3 regions of the Streptomyces sp. NBC_00247 genome follow, and region 2 is predicted to be linked to each of the others. Evidence: predicted binding sites of a transcription regulator. Region 2 holds the regulator's gene; each other region holds the start of a gene.
The links. The regulator HrcA, encoded in region 2, represses chaperone genes, less so after heat shock. The targets are predictions, from matches to a motif close to TTNGCACTCNGNNNNNCNGAGTGCNAA.

Region 1 (3,257 bases), 650 kb from region 2:
GCGACGGCGTTGAAGGTGCCACGGATCTTGTTGACGACGAGGGTGGAGAGCGCCTCGCCCTCGACGTCCTCGGCGATGATCAGCAGGGGCTTGGAGCCGCCGGCCTGGATGACCTTCTCCAGCAGCGGGAGCAGCTCCTGGATCGAGCCGATCTTGCCCTGGTGGATCAGGATGTACGGGTCGTCGAGGACGGCCTCCATACGCTCCTGGTCGGTCACCATGTACGGGGACAGGTAGCCCTTGTCGAAGGCCATGCCCTCGGTGAACTCGAGGTCCAGGCCGAAGGTGTTGGACTCCTCGACGGTGATGACACCGTCCTTGCCGACCTTGTCCATCGCGTCCGCGATGAGCTCGCCGACCTGCGGGTCCTGCGCGGAGAGCGCGGCCACGGCGGCGATGTCGGACTTGTCCTCGATCGGACGGGCGGTCGCGAGGAGCTCCTCGGACACGGCCTTGACCGCGGCGTCGATGCCCTTCTTCAGCGAGGCCGGGGAGGCACCCGCGGCGACGTTGCGCAGACCCTCGCGGACGAGCGCCTGGGCGAGCACGGTGGCGGTGGTGGTGCCGTCACCGGCGACGTCGTTGGTCTTGGTGGCGACCTCCTTCACCAGCTGGGCACCGAGGTTCTCGTACGGGTCGTCGAGCTCGACCTCGCGCGCGATGGTGACACCGTCGTTGGTGATGGTGGGCGCGCCGAACTTCTTGTCGATGACGACGTTGCGGCCCTTGGGGCCGATCGTCACCTTGACCGTGTCGGCAAGCTTGTTGACGCCGCGCTCAAGGGCGCGACGGGCGTCCTCGTCGAACTTCAGAATCTTCGGCATGGGCTGTTTTTCCCTCTCGAACGAACTGCGCCCCTCGCCGCCCGGCTAGTTATTTCGCAGGGGGCCAGGGGCGCAGAACACACAGCAAATGTGGGTGAATTACTTCTCGATGATCGCGAGGACGTCGCGCGCCGAGAGGACGAGGTACTCCTCGCCGTTGTACTTCACCTCGGTGCCGCCGTACTTGCTGTACAGGACGACATCGCCGGTCTTGACGTCGAGCGGAAGGCGCTCGCCGTTCTCGAAGCGGCCCGGGCCCACGGCCAGGACGACGCCCTCCTGGGGCTTCTCCTTGGCGGTGTCCGGAATGACCAGGCCGGAAGCCGTGGTCTGCTCGGCGTCGAGCGGCTGGACCACAATGCGGTCCTCGAGCGGCTTGATCGCAACCTTGGAGCTGGTGGTCGACACGATCCGGTCTCCCCCTTCGGAGATCTCACGGGGTTTAACAGTCTGGGTCGGCGACCGGGCCGGATCCGTCGTCGCGGGTGCCGGACCTGCCCTGTCGCACGGTACTGCTGGCACTCTCCAGGGGGGAGTGCCAGCACCGAGACTATGACTGCGATTAGCACTCGGTCAAGCGGAGTGCCAATTGAGTACCCGTGCGTGGCGTCGGCCGCCCGCCGGGGCGGACCGTCCGGGGGGGCCGCGTGCCCGGGTTCCGCCTAAGGTGCGCGCCCCGACGACGCGCCGGCCCGGCGCCGACCCCGCGCCTCCGGAAGTCCGCGGGAGGGGCGGTGGAGATCGGCCAGGGACGGCGGGGGCAGGCGCGGGGACGGCGGGGGCAGGCGCGCGCCGCCGCGCGCCCGCCCGGGGATCAGACGTAGTCCTCCAGCCGGGCGACCGCGTACCCCTTGTCCGTGATGACCTTCATGACGTTGCGGACCATGTCGGTCATGGTCCCCTTCCACTGATCACGTCCCTGGAAGTGGGTGAGGACGATGTCGCCGGGGTGCAGGTCCCGGTCCCACTCACGCCAGTCCATGTGGTCGGGGAACGCCTCCTCCGCCCAGAGCGGCACGGCCTTGATGCCGCAGGACTTGGCGACGACGAGGGTGTCGCGGTTGTAGTTGCCGTACGGAGGCCGGAGCAGCACCGGCCGCTTGCCGAAGTGCTTCTCGATCCTGTCCTGCTGGTCGCAGATCTCCTTCTTCTGCCGTTCGTAGGAGAGACCGGGGAGGTAGGGGTGGGTGAGGGTGTGGTTGTTGAGCGTGACCCCCTTCTTCTGCATCCGGGCGAAGTAGCCGTAGTCCTCGCTCGCGAGGTAGTCGCTGAGGAAGGCGCTGTACGGGATCTTCAGCTCGTCCATCATCCGCAGGAACTCGGGGTCCTTCTCGGCCCCGTCGTCGATGGTGAGGAAGACGATCCGCTCGTCGGTGGGGACGGTCGTGAACACCTGCGGCAGGTCCTCGCCGTCGTCGACCTCGAAACCCTCGCGACTGGTGATCCGCGGCTTCTCGGCGGGCGGTGCGGGGGCGGTCAGCGGGACGTCCGCCAGCCCCCACTTCCTGGCGACCGCGACCCGCCGCGCCTGGCGTCGCTTCAGCCGCTCCGCGTAGGAGAGGAGGGCGCTGACCGGGGCGGCCTGCGGGGCCGGTCCGGCCGCCGCCCGGCCGCCGGCGCCCGCCGCGCCCTGGCGGGAGTGGTGGTCGGCGCCCGGGGAGCCCTGGCCGCATCCGGAGGCGAGTGCGGCGCCGAGCAGGGCCACGAGAGCGATCGTGACCGATCTGCGCCGCTTCGTGGTTCTTTTTTCCTTTTGTCGTACTAGTTGCATGGCGCCGCATCCTGCCAGCCCTCCCCCGGCGCCCCGACCCGACACCGCCGGGCGCCCCGCCGCGTCCCCCGCGTGGCGCACAGCCCGACGGGCCGTCCCCGGGGCGACAGCCCGTCGGGCGGGGCCAGGCGTCCCGGGGCGGCCCACGCCTGCCGCTGGCCCACAATGGGACGGGTGAACGCTCCTCTCCCCGCCGGTGACGGCCCCGCCGACCCGCTCGCCTCCTTCGCCGCCCTGCGTACGCCCGAAGGCGCCGCCCTCCTGGACGGGCTGCGGGACCACGACCCGGCGCGCGAGCTGGCCACCGCCACCCGGCTGCGCCGCGACCACGCGCCGGACCTGGTCTCGGCCGCGCTGGGGCAGGCCCGGCTGCGGCAGCGGGCGGTGGCGAAGTTCGGTGCCGAGGACGCGTACCGGATGTACTTCACGCCCAACGGCGTCGAGCAGGCCACCCGTACCTCGGTCGCCACCTACCGGGCCGGACGGTTCGCCGCGCTCGGCGGGGTGCGCCGGGTGGCGGACCTGTGCTGCGGCATCGGCGGTGACGCGATCGCGCTGGCCCGCGCGGGCATCGCGGTGCTCGCGGTCGACCGCGACCCGCTCACCGCGGAGGTGGCCCGCGCCAACGCCGAGGCCCTCGGCCTGTCCGGGCTGATCGAGGT
Region 2 (3,257 bases):
GCCCCGGCGGGCCGCCCGACGGGCGGGGGCTCGTCCCTGCGGGCCGCTCCCGTCACCCCACTCCGAAGCGCCCCGCCAGCAGTTCCCGCTGCGCCCGCACGAACGCCGCGTCCACCGCCGCCCCGTGCCCGGGTACGTACACCGCGTCCTGTCCGCCCAGCGCCAGCAGCCGGTCCAGGGCGGCGGGCCAGAGGGCCGGCACCGAGTCCGGGCCCGTCTGCGGCTCACCCGACTCCTCGATCAGGTCCCCGCAGAGCACCACCGCGGGCGCCCCCGCCGAACCGGGGACCAGGACCGCCAGATCGTGTCCCGTGTGACCGGGCCCCACGTTGGCCAGCACCACCTCGCGGCCCCCGCCCAGGTCGAGCGTCCAGCGGTGGCACACCTCACGCCCGGGGAACACCAGCGCGTCCACCGCCTGGGCCGCGTCGTGCTCGGGCAGGCCGTTGCGCACCGCGTCCGCGTGCATCTCGTCCACCGACCCCCGCATCCGCGCGGCCACCCCGTACGCCCCGAACACCTCGGCGCCCGCGAAGGCGGCCGTACCGAAGACGTGGTCGAAGTGCGGATGGCTGAGTGCGACATGGGTCACCCGCCGGCCCAGAAGCCGCTGCGCCTCGACCCGCAGTCCGACGCCCTCGCGCAGGCTCGCACCGGTGTCCAGCATCAGCGCGCGGTCCGTCCCGGCCACCAGGGCGGCGGTCGCGTCCCAGCCGGGGAGCCTTTGGCGGCCCACGCCGTGGCCCAACCGCTCCCAGCCCAGCTCTTCCCAAGAGAGGTCCATGAGGAGACGCTATCCGCATCGACCTGCGCGGTCTCGCGGGCCGCGGCCGGTCGCCCTTGCCCGGGGCCCTGTCCACCCCCGTACACTGACCGGGGGGAAGCTGGCACTCAGACGCACAGAGTGCCAGGAAGTAGCCACCACGACCGACAGCTGGAGGTGTGCGCGATGCTCAGCGAACGCAGACTTGAAGTGCTGCGCGCCATCGTCCAGGACTACGTCGGCACCGAGGAGCCGGTCGGCTCCAAGGCGCTCACCGAGAGGCACCGGCTCGGGGTCTCCCCGGCCACCGTCCGCAACGACATGGCGGTGCTGGAGGACGAGGGCTTCATCGCCCAGCCGCACACCAGCGCCGGGCGCATCCCCACGGACAAGGGCTATCGCCTCTTCGTGGACCGGCTCGCGGGCGTCAAGCCCCTGTCGTCGCCGGAGCGCCGGGCGATCCACAACTTCCTGGACTGCGCCGTCGACCTCGACGACGTGGTCGCCCGCACGGTACGGCTGCTCGCGCAGCTGACCCGGCAGGTCGCCATCGTGCAGTACCCCTCGCTGACCCGTTCCACGGTGCGGCACGTGGAGCTGCTGGCCCTGTCACCGGCCAGGCTGATGCTGGTCCTGATCACCGACACCGGCCGGGTCGAACAGCGTATGATCGACTGCCCCGCGCCGTTCGGCGAGACCTCTCTCGCCGATCTGCGGGCCCGGCTCAACAGCCGAGTCGTGGGACGCCGCTTCAGCGATGTCCCGCAGCTCGTGCAGGACCTGCCGGAATCCTTCGAGAACGAGGACCGCGGCACGGTCGCCACGGTCCTGACCACTCTCCTCGAAACCCTGGTCGAGGAGACGGAGGAGCGGCTGATGATCGGCGGCACCTCCAACCTCACCCGCTTCGGGCACGACTTCCCCCTGGTGATCCGGCCCGTGCTGGAAGCGCTGGAGGAACAGGTCGTCCTGCTGAAGCTGCTCGGTGAGGCCACGGACTCGGGCATGACCGTACGGATCGGGCACGAGAACGCCCACGAGGGCCTCACCTCCACGTCCGTCGTCACGGTCGGCTACGGTTCGGGCGACGAGGCAGTCGCCAAACTCGGCGTGGTCGGACCGACCCGCATGGACTACCCCGGAACGATGGGAGCGGTACGCGCAGTGGCACGTTACGTCGGACAGATCCTGGCGGAGTCGTAAGTGGCCACCGACTACTACGCCGTGCTCGGCGTACGGCGCGACGCGTCGCAGGACGAGATCAAGAAGGCATTCCGTCGGCTCGCCCGCGAGCTGCACCCGGATGTCAACCCGGACCCGAAGACCCAGGAGCGGTTCAAGGAGATCAACGCCGCTTACGAGGTGCTCTCGGACGCCCAGAAGAAGCAGGTCTACGACCTCGGCGGGGACCCGCTGTCGGCCTCGGGCGGCGGCGGTGGCGCGGGCGGCTTCGGCGCCGGCGGCTTCGGCAACTTCTCCGACATCATGGACGCCTTCTTCGGCACGGCGTCGCAGCGCGGACCCCGTTCGCGCACGCGGCGCGGCCAGGACGCCATGATCCGGCTGGAGATCGACCTCGCCGAGGCGGCCTTCGGGACCACCAAGGACATCCAGGTCGACACCGCCGTCGTCTGCACCACGTGCAGCGGCGAAGGCGCGGCCCCCGGCACCTCGGCCCAGACCTGCGACATGTGTCGCGGGCGCGGCGAGGTGTCCCAGGTCACCCGTTCCTTCCTCGGCCAGGTCATGACCTCGCGGCCCTGCCCGCAGTGCCAGGGATTCGGCACCGTCGTGCCGACCCCCTGCCCGGAGTGCGCCGGTGACGGCCGCATCCGCTCGCGGCGCACCCTCACGGTCAAGATCCCCGCGGGGGTCGACAACGGGACCCGGATCCAGCTGGCCGGCGAGGGCGAGGTCGGCCCCGGCGGCGGCCCGGCCGGAGACCTCTACGTCGAGATCCACGAGGTGCCGCACGCGACGTTCCAGCGGCGCGGCGACGACCTGCACTGCACGGTCACCATCCCCATGACGGCGGGCGCGCTCGGCACGAAGGTGCCGCTGGAGACGCTCGACGGCGTGGAGGAGATCGACATCAGGCCCGGCACCCAGTCCGGCCAGTCGGTCCCGCTGCACGGCCGCGGCATCACGCACCTGCGGGGCGGCGGCCGGGGCGACCTGATCGTGCACGTCGAGGTGCTGACCCCCAGCAAGCTCGACCCGGAGCAGGAACGCCTGCTGCGCGAGCTGGCCAAGCTGCGCGGCGAGGAGCGGCCCACCGGGCAGTTCCAGCCCGGCCAGCAGGGACTCTTCTCCCGCCTGAAGGACGCCTTCAACGGCCGCTGAGGCCCGCACGCGTCACGTACCACCGCACCGCCCGCCGGGACTCGTCCCGGCGGGCGGTCGCGCGTACGCGGCCACCTCCGCGGTACGCCGGAGGAGCCCCGCGCGCGAGGATTCGGCACGGCGGACCGGACATGACACGATGCGGGGATGT
Region 3 (3,257 bases), 1.0 Mb from region 2:
GTACACCGGCGGCCAGGCCGAGGTCTCGGCCGAGGGCACCGTCCTCTCCGAGGTCATCGAGTCCCTGGAGAAGGACCACCCGGGCATCGCCGCGCGCGTGCTGGACGACCAGGGCAAGCTGCGCCGCTTCGTCAACGTGTACGTCAACGACGACGACGTCCGCTTCGAGGGCGGCCTCCAGGCGGCCACGCCGGACGGCGCCGGCGTCTCGATCATCCCCGCCGTCGCCGGCGGCTGCTGACCGTACGGCCGCTCGACGGCGCGCCACACCGAGGACATTGCCCCCTTCGCGTACGACGCGGAGGGGGCAATTCCGTAGGGTTGAGCGCGGTACAGTTGGGGAAGCCCCCTCCGCCGCTCGTGTCGAGCATGTGCGAGATCGCGCCGCGGCGCGACAAGAAACAGCCAAAGTCCGGATGCCCTCTGTGCCTTAAGTGGCCTTTGTCTGGCCCGACTTGCCCAAGATTCTCAGCAAATCCTCACGTTCGGGTGTTCCGGCGCGCTCAGAATTCCCGTCCGATTGACCTGTTGCAGAGGGCAGTTGGACAGATACATTCGGCCGCGGTCGAGGCGTTCCGGCGCACGCACCCTCTCCTGTCGGAGGGTGAGTTCTGACCCGGGTCCGCGAAGTGCGGTCCTGTGCAGGGGCCAGAAATAGGGGAGTTAGGCATGGCTCAGGGCACCGTCAAGTGGTTCAACGCGGAGAAGGGGTACGGCTTCATCGCGGTCGACGGTGGTGCGGATGTTTTCGTCCACTACAGCGCGATCCAGATGGACGGGTACCGCACCCTCGAAGAGGGTCAGCGAGTTGAATTCGAGATCTCGCAGGGCCAGAAGGGGCCGCAGGCGGACATGGTCAAGCTCGCCGTGGGCTGAGTTGGACGCGGTCGGCAACGATATTTCTTCACCACGCAGGGCCCGTCCCCCAGGGGGCGGGCCCTGCGTGGTTTCGCGTTTTCCGTGCAAGGAAGGCGTTCCGCGGGTCCGGAGGGCGTCCGGAGGCTGCCTCGGGCTTGTCCCCAGGACGAGGGGGACGCTTGCACTCGCAGGGGTCGAGTGCTAATCATTGGCGTTAGCACTCTCCAGGTGAGAGTGACAGAAACTTGGACCGGGCCGGTGAGGCCCGCAGGCGCGGCGGGGCAAGGAACCGCCGGGCACGCAGGCCGTCCGTCGCGGGCGCCACTCGGTCCGGAGCAATCCACCCCGTCCGGGAGGACCACTTCACATGGCCAAGATCATCGCGTTCGACGAGGAGGCACGGCGCGGTCTCGAGCGCGGGATGAACCAGCTCGCCGACGCCGTCAAGGTCACCCTCGGCCCCAAGGGCCGTAACGTCGTCCTCGAGAAGAAGTGGGGCGCGCCCACGATCACCAACGATGGTGTTTCCATCGCCAAGGAGATCGAGCTCGAGGACCCGTACGAGAAGATCGGTGCGGAGCTGGTCAAGGAGGTCGCCAAGAAGACGGACGACGTCGCCGGCGACGGTACGACCACCGCCACCGTTCTGGCCCAGGCGCTCGTCCGCGAGGGTCTGCGCAACGTCGCCGCCGGTGCCAACCCGATGGCCCTCAAGCGGGGCATCGAGAAGGCCGTCGAGGCCGTCTCCGCCGCTCTGCTGGAGCAGGCCAAGGACGTGGAGACCAAGGAGCAGATCGCTTCGACCGCCTCCATCTCCGCCGCCGACACCGAGATCGGCGCCAAGATCGCCGAGGCGATGGACAAGGTCGGCAAGGAAGGCGTCATCACCGTCGAGGAGTCCCAGACCTTCGGTCTGGAGCTGGAACTCACCGAGGGCATGCGCTTCGACAAGGGCTACATCTCGGCGTACTTCGCGACCGACATGGAGCGTATGGAGACGTCCTTCGACGACCCGTACATCCTCATCGTCAACTCGAAGATCTCCAACGTGAAGGACCTCCTTCCGCTGCTGGAGAAGGTCATGCAGTCGGGCAAGCCCCTGCTGATCATCGCCGAGGACGTCGAGGGCGAGGCCCTGTCGACCCTGGTCGTCAACAAGATCCGTGGCACCTTCAAGTCCGTCGCCGTCAAGGCTCCGGGCTTCGGTGACCGCCGCAAGGCCATGCTCGGTGACATCGCCATCCTCACCGGTGGCACGGTCATCTCCGAGGAGGTCGGCCTCAAGCTGGAGAACGCGGGTCTCGACCTGCTGGGCTCTGCGCGCAAGGTCGTCATCACCAAGGACGAGACCACGATCGTCGACGGTGCCGGCGAGAGCGAGCAGGTTCAGGGTCGCGTCAAGCAGATCCGTGCCGAGATCGAGAACTCCGACTCGGACTACGACCGCGAGAAGCTCCAGGAGCGGCTGGCGAAGCTGGCCGGCGGCGTGGCCGTCATCAAGGCCGGTGCCGCCACCGAGGTCGAGCTCAAGGAGCGCAAGCACCGCATCGAAGACGCGGTGCGCAACGCCAAGGCCGCCGTCGAGGAGGGCATCGTCGCCGGTGGTGGCGTGGCTCTGCTCCAGGCGTCCGCCGTCTTCGAGAAGCTCGACCTGACGGGCGACGAGGCCACTGGCGCCAACGCCGTCAAGCTCGCGCTGGAGGCCCCGCTCAAGCAGATCGCCGTGAACGGTGGTCTTGAGGGTGGCGTCGTCGTGGAGAAGGTCCGCAACCTGCCGATCGGTCACGGCCTCAACGCCGCGACTGGCGAGTACGTCGACATGATCGCCGAGGGCATCATCGACCCGGCGAAGGTCACGCGCTCCGCCCTGCAGAACGCCGCGTCCATCGCCGCGCTCTTCCTCACCACCGAGGCCGTCATCGCCGACAAGCCCGAGAAGGCCGGCGCGGCCGCCCCGGGTGGCATGCCGGGCGGTGACATGGACTTCTGATCCCCTTCCGGGATCGGTGGTTCCACCCCCGCAGCGTCCAGCTGTAGCTTCGGCCCCCAGGATTCGTCCTGGGGGCCGAAGTGTTTTCCGGGGGCGGGTCTGCTCCGCGCCCAGCGCCGACAGATGGCGGGTGAAGTCGTCAACGCGCCGCCCCAGCTCCCGGCGGTCCCGGTCGGACCAGTCGGCCGGCGCTCCGCCGAGCGCCTGGACCGGGGCGGTCGGCGCGGTCAGGAAGGCCCGGTCCGGCCTGGAACGGCCCGGGGCGGTCAGGGGCAGGTGACGACCTGGCCGGCCCAGGAGAGTCCGCCACCGAAGGCGAAGATCAGTACCGGTGTGCCGGAGGGCAGTTCGCCGCGTTCGGACAGCTTGGACAGGGCGAGGGGCACCGAGGCGGCGGAGGTGTTGCCGG

Region 1: groES (co-chaperone GroES) is a predicted target of HrcA. The motif match lies at 1,387-1,413, and genes of this name have one in related genera.
Region 3: groL (chaperonin GroEL) is a predicted target of HrcA. The motif match lies at 1,037-1,063, and genes of this name have one in related genera.

The regions. Positions count from the first base shown of each region.
Region 1 covers NZ_CP108093.1:4,291,955-4,295,211, reverse strand. Annotated here, with positions in the region: gene groL (chaperonin GroEL) at 1-824, opposite strand, end outside; gene groES (co-chaperone GroES) at 924-1,232, opposite strand; gene OHT52_RS18620 (polysaccharide deacetylase family protein) at 1,639-2,595, opposite strand; gene OHT52_RS18615 (THUMP-like domain-containing protein) at 2,761-3,257, shown strand, end outside.
Region 2 covers NZ_CP108093.1:4,941,693-4,944,949, forward strand. Annotated here, with positions in the region: gene OHT52_RS21460 (MBL fold metallo-hydrolase) at 53-784, opposite strand; gene hrcA (heat-inducible transcriptional repressor HrcA) at 950-1,966, shown strand; gene dnaJ (molecular chaperone DnaJ) at 1,967-3,106, shown strand; gene OHT52_RS21475 (nitronate monooxygenase) at 3,254-3,257, shown strand, end outside.
Region 3 covers NZ_CP108093.1:3,907,672-3,910,928, forward strand. Annotated here, with positions in the region: gene OHT52_RS16720 (MoaD/ThiS family protein) at 1-241, shown strand, start outside; gene OHT52_RS16725 (cold-shock protein) at 670-876, shown strand; gene groL (chaperonin GroEL) at 1,226-2,848, shown strand; gene OHT52_RS16735 (beta-ketoacyl-ACP synthase III) at 3,115-3,257, opposite strand, start outside.